Regions from separate parts of the Mesorhizobium sp. NBSH29 genome, predicted to be linked through region 1. Evidence: predicted binding sites of a transcription regulator. Region 1 holds the regulator's gene; the other holds the start of a gene.
What was found. The regulator LexA, encoded in region 1, represses DNA repair genes until DNA is damaged. The targets are predictions, from matches to a motif close to TGTTCNNNNTGTGTTCNG.
Positions count from the first base shown of each region.

Region 2: a site for LexA is predicted at 1,367-1,384, ahead of GA830_RS11285 (putative DNA modification/repair radical SAM protein). Genes of this name have one in related genera too.

Region 1 is NZ_CP045492.1:2,866,247-2,871,693, reverse strand. Features, by position in the region: gene GA830_RS14260 (ComEC/Rec2 family competence protein) at 1-1,138, shown strand, start outside; gene lexA (transcriptional repressor LexA) at 1,139-1,858, opposite strand; gene GA830_RS14250 (molybdopterin molybdotransferase MoeA) at 1,973-3,181, opposite strand; gene moaC (cyclic pyranopterin monophosphate synthase MoaC) at 3,183-3,680, opposite strand; gene trpC (indole-3-glycerol phosphate synthase TrpC) at 3,686-4,486, opposite strand; gene trpD (anthranilate phosphoribosyltransferase) at 4,479-5,447, opposite strand, start outside.
Region 2 is NZ_CP045492.1:2,266,460-2,271,906, forward strand. Features, by position in the region: gene GA830_RS11275 (hypothetical protein) at 80-385, opposite strand; gene GA830_RS11280 (SDR family NAD(P)-dependent oxidoreductase) at 484-1,248, opposite strand; gene GA830_RS11285 (putative DNA modification/repair radical SAM protein) at 1,386-2,618, shown strand; gene GA830_RS11290 (UdgX family uracil-DNA binding protein) at 2,620-4,068, shown strand; tRNA gene GA830_RS11295 (tRNA-Ser) at 4,131-4,220, opposite strand; gene GA830_RS11300 (porin) at 4,692-5,447, shown strand, end outside.

The DNA of each region.
Region 1 (5,447 bases):
GGTGATGGGCCCAAGCTTCCAGATGTCTTTCGCGGCAACCGCGGCGCTGATTGGCGGCTACGCTGCCTGGTCGGGGCGTCAACGAACGCCAACCCATTCAGCCATTGATACAGCTCATCTCCCGCTCCCCTACAGGATGGCCCGCAAGGCGCTATTTTATGCTGGTGGGTTAGCGCTGACGTCGCTGATCGCCGGAACAGCGACGACGCTTTTCGGCATCTATCACTTCCAGCGGATATCGCCGCTTAGCCTGGCTGCCAATCTGGCGGCAATGCCAGTGGTTTCAGCTATTGTCATGCCTTCGGCCGTAATCGGGATGGTGGCGATGCCATTCGGTCTTGATGGCTATGTGTTTGCTGTGATGGGGAAGGGGCTGTCGGCCATGCTGGCGATCGCAAACTGGTTTTCAGAACGCTCGCCCATCGATGCGGTGGGGCTCATTCCGGCAGGTTCGGTTGCAGTAATGACCGTGGCGCTCGTGCTGGCGACGCTTTCGTCGACACGGTTGAGGCTGACGGCACTGCCCTTTCTGGCAGTCGGTCTTTTCATGGCGAGCAGCCGACAACTTCCCGATGTGCTGATTTCCGAGGATGCGCGGCTTGTCGGCGTCCGGCTTGGCGACGGCGAACTGGCGGTGAACCGCAATCGCCCGAGTGCCTTCGCGATGGAGAACTGGCAGCGCGCGCTGGATACGCCCGACATTACACGACCGCGCAACGAGCCATATCAGGCCCTCGGAAACGAGGTTCCCGGCGCCATCCCGTTCCTTTGTGATGCGGGCGTGTGCATGTCGCGCCATGGCAGCGGGGCGGTGATCGCGCATGCTGCGGACGCCAAAGCGGCGCGCGGCGCATGCGCCATCGCCTCGATCATCGTGATCGACGACGCGACGGCCAAAAATATCTGTCCGGGCCAGCCTGTCGAGATCATCACCAAACGTGACCTTGCCGCGCATGGCAGTGCCGCCATTCTATTGAGCGCCACCGACCCGCCGGTCGTCACCTTTGCGATCGGAAATCACTATCGCCCATGGCACACGCAACGCCGTTTCTCACGCGAGGCACGCGGTAATCCGCCCTATCAGCGCAAGATGCGCAGCAAACCCGAAGGCGAGGCGGAAAATGCCGAGGCTGATTAACTAATAACGTCGGATGAGGCCGACAAGGCGACCCTGGACCTTGACCCGGTCGGGACCAAAGATGCGTGTCTCATAGGCGGGGTTGGCTGCTTCCAGCGCAATCGACGCACCCTTGCGGCGGAAGCGCTTCAGCGTCGCTTCCTCTTCGTCAACCAACGCGACAATGATGTCGCCCGGATTGGCTGTGTTGGCATCGCGGATGATGACCGTGTCGCCATCGAAAATGCCAGCATCGATCATCGAATCGCCGCGCACTTCCAAAGCATAATGATCGCCACCGGAGATCATTTCGGGTGGAACCATAATCGAATGCGTCTTGTGTTGAATGGCGTCGATGGGAACACCAGCAGCGATGCGGCCCATGACAGGAATCGATACTGCGGCATTGGCGTCGTCATCATTGCTGGCAGCAGGCTTGCGCATCGGTTCACTGCGCTTTCCAAGGCTGCCCTCGATGACGCTCGGCGAAAATCCGCGCTGGGTGGGAGCGAGACCCGGCGACATGGAATCAGGCAGGCGCAGCACCTCCAGGGCACGCGCCCGATTGGGCAGGCGCCGAATGAAGCCACGCTCTTCCAACGCTGTGATCAGCCGATGTATGCCCGACTTGGAAGCGAGATCGAGCGCATCCTTCATCTCGTCAAAAGAGGGGGGAATGCCTGCTTCTTTCATGCGCTCATGGATGAACATCAACAGTTCATGTTGTTTGCGCGTGAGCATGGCGGCGGACCCCCTAGATATGAATCGGATCAAAAACAAAACCAGAACAAACACTATCTGTTCCAGTTGTGTTCTGCAACCGTTTAAATTTTAATGAATACTGACAGACGTTGTTCAGCGTAACATCAGCACGGGACAGGTTTCGCCCACAGGTGCGGCCGGTGCGTGAGGCGGCCGGACAATCAGGGCATTGGCGGCAGCCAGCGTTTTTAGCATCGAGGAATCCTGTAGGGCGAAGGGCGTTGCGACCTTTGTGCCATCCTGTTCCGAGATGATTGCGCGGACATAATCCTGGCGCTGGTCGTTGGCGGCCATGGGCGTGGCAAGTACTGCCGACTGCAAGCCAGGCTCATGAGGCAGTCCACCCAGTTTGAGCAGGAGCGGCTTCAGGAACAGGTGCGAGCAGACGAGACTGGCCACCGGATTTCCAGGGAGGCCAATGATTCGCACCGTGCCATGGCGGCCGAACATCAGGGGTTTGCCGGGACGCATGGCGATCTTCCAGAAATCGAGGGTCATCCCTTGGCTTGTCAGTACATCATGGATGAGATCGTGATCTCCGACCGATGCGCCGCCCAGAGTTACAACGACATCGGCGCCAGCAGTCAGGGCCCTGTGGTAAGCTGCCGCGATCTTTTCGGCGTCGTCTTGCACGATGCCAAGGTCAAGCACCCGCGCGCCGCAATCCATGGCGATAGCGGCCACGCCAAAGCCGTTGGACGCGATGATCTGATCGGGCCTCACATTCTGGCTGCCGGGCGGCTGTAATTCGTCGCCGGTGGCAATGATAGCAACGAGCGGAGCCTTGATGACATCGAGCTGCGCATGGTTGGCAGCGGCAGCGAGCGAGAGGGCTGCGGGGTCAAGCTTGCGGCCGGCGTCGAGCAGCGGATCGCCGGTTTCGAAATCAAGCCCGGGTTTGCGGATATGACGGCCTGCGGCGACTGTTTCGACAGCCTCGACGGTGCCGCTGTCAAAGCGACGAGCATTTTCCTGGATCAGGATGGTGTCGGCACCTGGCGGCACCGGCGCACCAGTGAATATTCGCACGGCCTCGCCGGGGCCGACCGAGCCGTCGAACTGGTGGCCGGCCGGAGCCTCGCCGATAAGGCGCAGCATTACCGGTACGGTTGCGACGTCTGCGGCGCGCACCGCATAGCCATCCATCGCCGAGGCGGGAAAGGGGGGCTGCGTCCGGAGCGCAGCCACCGGGAAGGCCAAAACCCTGCCGGCGGCCTGCGCCAGCGTAACTGATTCTGCAGAGCCCGGCGTGACATCGGAGAGCAGTCGGGACAGCGCTTCCTCGACAGGCAGCAGCGCCATGTCAGTCGCCCCTGTCGGCGGCGGAAAAGGGACCGGATTTGCCGCCGGTCTTTTCGACGACGCGGATGCCGGTGATGGTCATGGCGCGGTCGACGGCCTTGGCCATGTCGTAGATGGTCAGGCAGGCGACGGACGCGGCCGTCAGCGCTTCCATCTCGACACCGGTCTTGCCGGTCACGCGCGCCAGCGCTGTGACGCGCAGGCCGGGTAAGGTGTCTTCCGGCTCGATGTCCACACTAACCTTGGTCAACAGCAACGGGTGGCAAAGCGGGATAAGTTCATGCGCCTTCTTGGCCGCCATGATGCCGGCTATGCGGGCAGTACCCAGCACGTCGCCCTTTTTGGCATTGCCGTCGAGGATCATCCGCAGGGTTTCAGGCTGCATTACCACGCAGCCCTCGGCTATTGCCGTGCGCTCGGTGTCAGCCTTGGCACCGACATCGACCATATGGGCTTCGCCAGTGGCGGTAATATGGGAGAGGGCTGGTTTGTCGGCCATGGGTGTCAGGCAGCCTGTTCGGCCAGCAGTTGGCGCGTTGCCTCCGCTACGTCAGGCTTGCGCATCAAGCTTTCGCCCACCAGGAAGGTAGTGATGCCGCAGGCGGCGAGCCGCTGGCAATCGGAATGGCTGGAAATGCCGCTTTCACCGACCAGAAGGCGATCATCCGGAACCAGTTTTGACAGGCGCTCAGACGTTTCGAGACTGGTCTCGAATGTGCGCAGATTGCGGTTGTTGATGCCGAGCATCGGTGACGACAGGTTTAGCGCGCGCTCAAGTTCGGCTTCGTCGTGAACCTCGATGAGGACGTCCATGTCGAGTTCAAAGGCGGTTTCTTCAAGCAGTTTTGCAGCGTCGTCCGAAAGGCATGCCATGATCAGCAAAATGGCGTCGGCATCCCACAGCCTGGCTTCATAGATCTGGTAGGGGTCGAACATGAAATCCTTACGCAGCGCCGGAAGCATGCACGCCGCGCGTGCGTCTGTCAGGAATTTCGGGGCGCCCTGAAACGAAGGCGTGTCGGTGAGAACCGACAGGCATGCCGCTCCGCCCGCTTCGTAGGCTTTCGCCAATTCGGGCGGATCGAAATCGGTGCGGATCAACCCTTTGGAAGGGCTCGCTTTTTTGATCTCGGCGATCAGGCCATATTGCCCTGCACGCTGCTTGCTTTCAAGCGCTGCAAGAAAGTCGCGCGGATGCTGCCTGTTGGCCAGACGGGCTTTTACCTCGGAAAGCGGAAGAGCGGCTTTCGCAGCCTCAATTTCCTGGCGCTTGTAGATCTCGATTCGGGATAAAATATCAGACATAGCTAGTGCCGTTTGAAACCGTGATCAAAGCCTCAAGAACTTTTGCTGCTCGACCGCTGTCAATCGCATTGGCGGCTGCGGTCGCGCCTTCGTGCAGGGTTGCTGCCGTTCCGGCGACGACAAGACCGGCACCGGCATTCATCAACACCGTATCGCGGAAAGCGCCTGGGGCGCCGTCCAACAGGTCACGCAGGGCGCGCGCATTAAAGGCCGCATCGCCGCCCCTGAGTGACTGGCTGGTGTGGGTGGGCAGGCCGACATCGTCAGGACTGACGGTGAAAGAGCGGATGGAACCGTCAAGCAATTCTGCAACGCGCGTCTCACCGGTGGTAGTGATTTCGTCGAGACCGTCACCGTGGACAACCCAGGCGCGTTCGGCTCCGAGCGCCTTCAGCGTATGCGCCAGAGGCTCCACCCATTCGGGTGCATAGACGCCAACCATCTGACGCCGCACGCCAGCCGGATTGGAGAGCGGCCCGAGCAGGTTGAAGATGGTGCGGGTGCCGAGTTCGACTCGCGTTGGGCCGACATGTTTCATGGCCGGATGGTGGGCCGGCGCGAACATGAATCCGATACCCGCCTGATGGATGCACTGGCTAATCTCTGCGGGAGACAGCTCGATCTTGACGCCGAGCGCTACGAGCACGTCGGCCGCGCCTGTCTGCGAGGAGAGACCGCGATTGCCGTGTTTTGCCACCGGAATACCGCAGCCGGCGATGACAAAGGCAGAGGCTGTGGAGATGTTGACGCTGTGCGATCCATCACCGCCGGTGCCGACAATATCGATGGCGTTCTCGGGCGCATCGACGGTCAGCATCTTGGCGCGCATCGTGGCGACTGCGCCCGATATCTCGTCGACTGTTTCGCCACGTACCCGCAAGGCCATCAGAAAGCCGCCGATCTGGCTGGGTGTGGCATCGCCGGACATCACGACTTCGAAGGCGGCGCGCGCTTCGTCAAA
Region 2 (5,447 bases), 600 kb from region 1:
GCGAGCGGCTTCACAAGCACCTACGAAACAAAAAAGCGGGCCAGATGGCCCGCTTCTTTAGTCGCTATGAGCGACAGGATTACATGGCGTCAACCTTGGCGCAGAAATCCTTGTACTGGTCCATGGTGGCGGCCAGTTTGCATTCTTCCTTCATAGTAACCTGCTGGTCATCCTTCAGGCCCTTGAAAATGGTGGACATTTCATCATCCGTCCGCATGGTAGTCATGGTGTCGTCGGTATAGAACGGCGTCATCATGGTCTTGTCGCTCAGCACCTTCATTTGCGGCGCCGGATCTGTACCAGCGCCGGTCGTGGCGGTCTGGGCGAAGGCAGCGCCGCCGAGCGTCATGGCAACAGCGGCGATCGTGAACATCTTGAGTTTCATGTCAAATTCCTTCCGTTTGGTGTCGATCGTTAACAGGCGATCCCAGACCCAACGTGACGACAGAAGGAATGTTCCGGTATTTTGCATCGTCAAAGAATCTATTTCCACAGCACCCGGTTCGTGACGGCAAACAGTAGCCTGCTCGGCAGTGCCGCAAGAAGCCGCATGGCCACAACCATCTTCCACGGAAACGCGATATCGAAGCGCGCACTACCTAGTCCCTTCACGATATGATTTGCCGCCTCCTCAGCCGAGATCATAAAAGGCATCGGAAAATCGTTTTTGTCAGTCAGCGGGGTCTCTACAAATCCCGGGCTGATCAGGCTGAGTTGCACGCCATTCGCCATCAATTCGGGATAAAGTGACTGGCATAGGTTGATAAGGGCTGCCTTGGTAGCACCGTAAGCGGACGCGCCTGGCAGGCCAACATAGCCCACTACCGAGCCCACCACACCAATGCGCCCGGCTTTGCGCGCCATCATCGCGGGCATCACGGCGGCAAGGCAGTTTGCGGTGCCGACAAGATTGGTTGTCACCGTCGCTTCAAATTCCTTGGGGTCCAGGGTGCGTGCTGTGTCACGGCGATAGATGCCAGCGCAAAGAACGACCAGATCAACCGAACCCAGCGTCTTTTCCATCTCCGCGAACCCTGTGTCGACTGCTTCAGCATCGCGCACATCGAGTGGAACCGGCACAATATTGCCGCCGGCCTCGGCCGACAGGGCATCAAGGTCTGCCTTCGTGCGGGCACTGGCGGCAACGCGCCAACCCGTCCGGGCAAGTTTCAGTGCTACCGCCCGGCCAATTCCGGTGCCGGCACCGGTAACCCAAGCCGTGCCCGGTTGTTCCATTGACTTGCTCATACATGCTCCTTGCTACTTCAAGAAATGATACGCGCCAACGGCCTGAATGGTTCACCGCGTCGGAGACCGGCTGGACAGGTTGTCACGCCCATGTTGAACCTCTTGCGGTAAGGTGCAGGAGAACATATAGTGAACGTATGCCGCTTTCCCTCGACCAAAAACTCGCAATTCTCTCAGATGCTGCAAAGTACGATGCTTCTTGTGCCTCCAGCGGCACCGCGCGCCGCGACAGCCGCGACGGCAAGGGGCTTGGTTCGACGGAAGGTTCCGGCATTTGCCATGCCTATGCACCGGATGGCCGCTGTATCAGCCTCCTCAAGATACTGATGACGAATTTTTGTATTTATGACTGTTCCTATTGCGTCAATCGTGTCAGCTCCAATGTTCAGCGCGCCCGTTTTAGTGTGGAAGAAGTTGTGACGCTGACGCTGGAATTTTACAGGCGGAACTATATCGAAGGCCTGTTCCTCTCCTCTGGCATCATCCGCTCGCCTGACGCTACCATGGCCGACATGGTGCGGATCGCCAAAATACTGCGGGTGGACCATCAATTTCGCGGCTACATTCATCTCAAAACCATTCCCGACGCAGCGCCGGAATTGATTGAACAGGCTGGCCTTTATGCCGACCGGATCTCCATGAATGTGGAACTTCCGACCGACGCGGGCGTCGCCGCCTATGCGCCAGAAAAGGACCCGGCGCAGATCCGACGCGCGATGGCCGGTGTACGCCTCCGCCGTGAGGTGGCGTCAGAGCCCAGTCATACGGGCCGTCTTCCACGGCGCTTCGCACCTGCCGGTCAGTCTACCCAGATGATTGTCGGCGCCGATGCTTCCAACGATGCCACAATTTTGGGAACAGCAAATCGGCTGTATTCCAGCTATCATTTGAAACGCGTCTACTATTCGGCATTCTCGCCTATTCCCGACAGCTCGGTTGCCCTGCCGTTGATCCGCCCGCCGCTTCAGCGTGAGCACCGGCTCTATCAGGCTGACTGGCTGATCAGGTTTTACGGGTTCGATCTAGATGAAATTACCGGTGCGACCCAGGACGGCAATCTCGATCTCGATCTTGACCCCAAACTTGCGTGGGCACTGGCGAACCGTGGGCTCTTCCCGGTCGATGTGAACCGTGCCGGGCGGGAGCTCCTGCTGCGCGTGCCCGGTTTCGGAACCAAAACCGTATCGCGTATCCTTTCCACCCGCCGCCACCGCAGCCTGCGCTATGAGGATCTTGCCCGCCTGGGAGCCGGCATGAAAAAGGCCCGCGCCTTTGTCACCGCCAGCGGCTGGTCACCAGGTACGTTGACCGACAGTGCTGAACTGCGCGTTCGCTTTGCTCCTCCCGCCGAACAATTGGTGCTATTTTGAAATGCGCTTCATTGCTCTGCCCCGGTTAGGCACCGCGACAGCCTGGCGTGATGCAGCCCGCACTGCGCTCGTGGCTATGACCCCGCCCGATCAGCTTGTCTGGTCACGCGGCGCAGGCTCCGACGACCTTTTCAACCGCGCGAGACGCGTCTCCGATGTTTCAGCGACGGAGGGGCCGGCGCCAAGCGTTCCAAAATCTTTCGTTGAGCTTGCCGATCTGGTGATCTGGCATGCTGACCCCGAACGATTCGCCCTGCTCTATGCGCTCCTCTGGCGGCTGCGCACCGAGCCCAGGATTGTGAGCGACAGAGGTGACCCTGCCGTCGCGAAGTTACAGGCTATGGCCAAAGCGGTGCGCCGCGACATGCATAAGATGAAAGCCTTTGTGCGCTTCCGCGATGTCGGCGTGACTGGCGCGACACGGCGCAGATTCGCGGCCTGGTTCGAGCCGAGCCATTTCACGCTGGAGCCGACGGCGGGATTTTTCACGCGTCGCTTTGGTGACATGGACTGGTCAATCTTGACGCCTGATCTGTCGGCCCATTTCAGCAACGCGTCACTGACCTTTGCTGACGGCGAGCCAAAGCCCGCCCTGCCGGATGACGCCGCCGAAGCTTTGTGGGTCACCTACTTCCGCAACATCTTCAATCCGGCACGTCTCAAAGTTAACGCGATGCGCGCGGAAATGCCCAAGAAGTACTGGAAGAACCTGCCCGAAGCGTCGGCGATACCGGAACTGATCGCCACAGCAGGCGCCCGAGCCAAAGCCATGCGCGAGAATGCACCCACGCTTCCGCCCTTACGCGCCGCCCGCGTGCACGCGCATGCGCTGGCGACTGTACATGCGCGGCCCATGGAGGGCGGATTACCCGAATTTAGAACGGAACTTCGAGGCTGTACACGCTGTGCTCTCTACCGCGACGCCACGCAGGCAGTGCCCGGTGAAGGGCCGCTGGATGCTCCGTTGATGATCGTGGGAGAACAGCCGGGCGACGAGGAGGATCTTTCGGGCCGGCCCTTTGTGGGCCCCGCCGGCCGTCTGTTTGACCAAGTCGCTGCCGAGGCCGGTCTTGACCGCCACCGCGCCTACATCACCAATGCCGTAAAGCATTTCAAATATGTTGTGCGGGGCAAACGACGGCTGCACCAGCGTCCGAACAGTAATGAAATCAGCCATTGCCGCTGGTGGCTCGATGCGGAACGCGCACTGCTTAAGCCGAAGCTCATTCTGGCAATGGGAGCAAGTGCCGCCGAAGCGCTGACTGGAAGCGGGGAGGGGATTTTGAAACGGCGGGGTACTATCGAAACCACAGGTGACGGCACGCCCGTGCTGCTAACCGTGCATCCAAGTTACCTGTTGCGCCTGCCGGAAGGCACTGCCCGAATTCATGCGATTGGCAATTTTCGTCTTGATCTCGAACAAACGGCATCACGCCTGCGGATGGAATGACCGAAGTCGAAACTGAAGATAAGCAGTTTGCAGCAACATGTTTGCGATGTGATCTAGACGGCTGGAGGAGAGGAAGGGATTCGAACCCTCGAGCCCATCACTGGGCTACTCCCTTAGCAGGGGAGCGCCTTCGACCACTCGGCCACCTCTCCAACGCAACGGCTGGATAGAGAAAAGCGGACAGACAATCAATAAGCCAAGGCGATTTCCCCGAGAAATCTCCACTCTTTAATATGCAGGTCCGATTTGTTGCCCCTGCGCACCGTGCCCTCATGCCGCCGCCGTCAGCGATTCCGCTCGCTTGCGGATCAAGAGATTCGGTTATTCATGTGATTCACCCAGCATATCCGATGAAAATGATGCACTGCGGGGTCAGATGGTTACCAAGGTATGAAGGCCGAGGGTCAAATCGTGTCATTTGTGCAACAGCGATAACTCATAGAGGAGCCGTGACCCTGGGAAAGCACTGATCGTTGTTGAACCCGGCGAATCCGCTGGTAAAAGTCAGCGTCGAAGAAGGAGCGCGGTGCGTGTCTTTTTCGGAATTGGGGATGGGGCAGGGAACGCTGTCCTTCAGCAAAAATACCCAGACCCGTATTTTAACTTTGACTGGAGGTCAGAAAATGAACATTAAGAGCCTGCTTCTCGGCTCCGCTGCGGCCCTCGTCGCAGTATCCGGCGCACGTGCCGCTGATGCGGTCGTCATGGCCGAGCCAGAGCCGGTCGAATACGTTCGCGTTTGCGACGTATACGGCACCGGTTTCTATTACATGCCCGGCACCGAAACCTGCCTGAAGGTCAGCGGCTATGTCCGTTACGACATCGGCATGGGCGATCTGTTCGGCATGAACGACGTTCTTGATAAGAAGGACGCTCTTGAAGATGGTATCTTCAATACGAACGACACCTACTACAAGCGCGCTCGTGCGGCTCTGCGTCTCGACGCCCGCACCGAAACCGAGCTTGGCACCCTGCGTGCATTCTTCCAGGTCAACTTCGATTGGGACACCACCACGGTTGAAATTGGCGATTATGACGTCAGCACCACCAAGTCAGGCCTTGCCAAGCTGAACCACGCTTACATCGAGCTGGGCGGCTTCCTCATCGGTAAGACCGATTCGCTGTTCACCACCTTCACCGACTATGCCGGTTCGGTCATCCATGACGACATGATCGGCTTTGGCCCTTACGACACGCACACCATCCAGTACAAATTCGATGCAGGCAACGGCTTCTCGGCTGCTGTCGCTCTCGAAGAAGGCGCTGACGTGGCCTACACGCTCGACAGCTACGTTCCTCACGTAGTTGGCGGCGTTGGTTACACCGGTGGCTGGGGTTCGGTCCGCGTTGTTGGCGGTTACGACTCGGTCTGGGAAGAA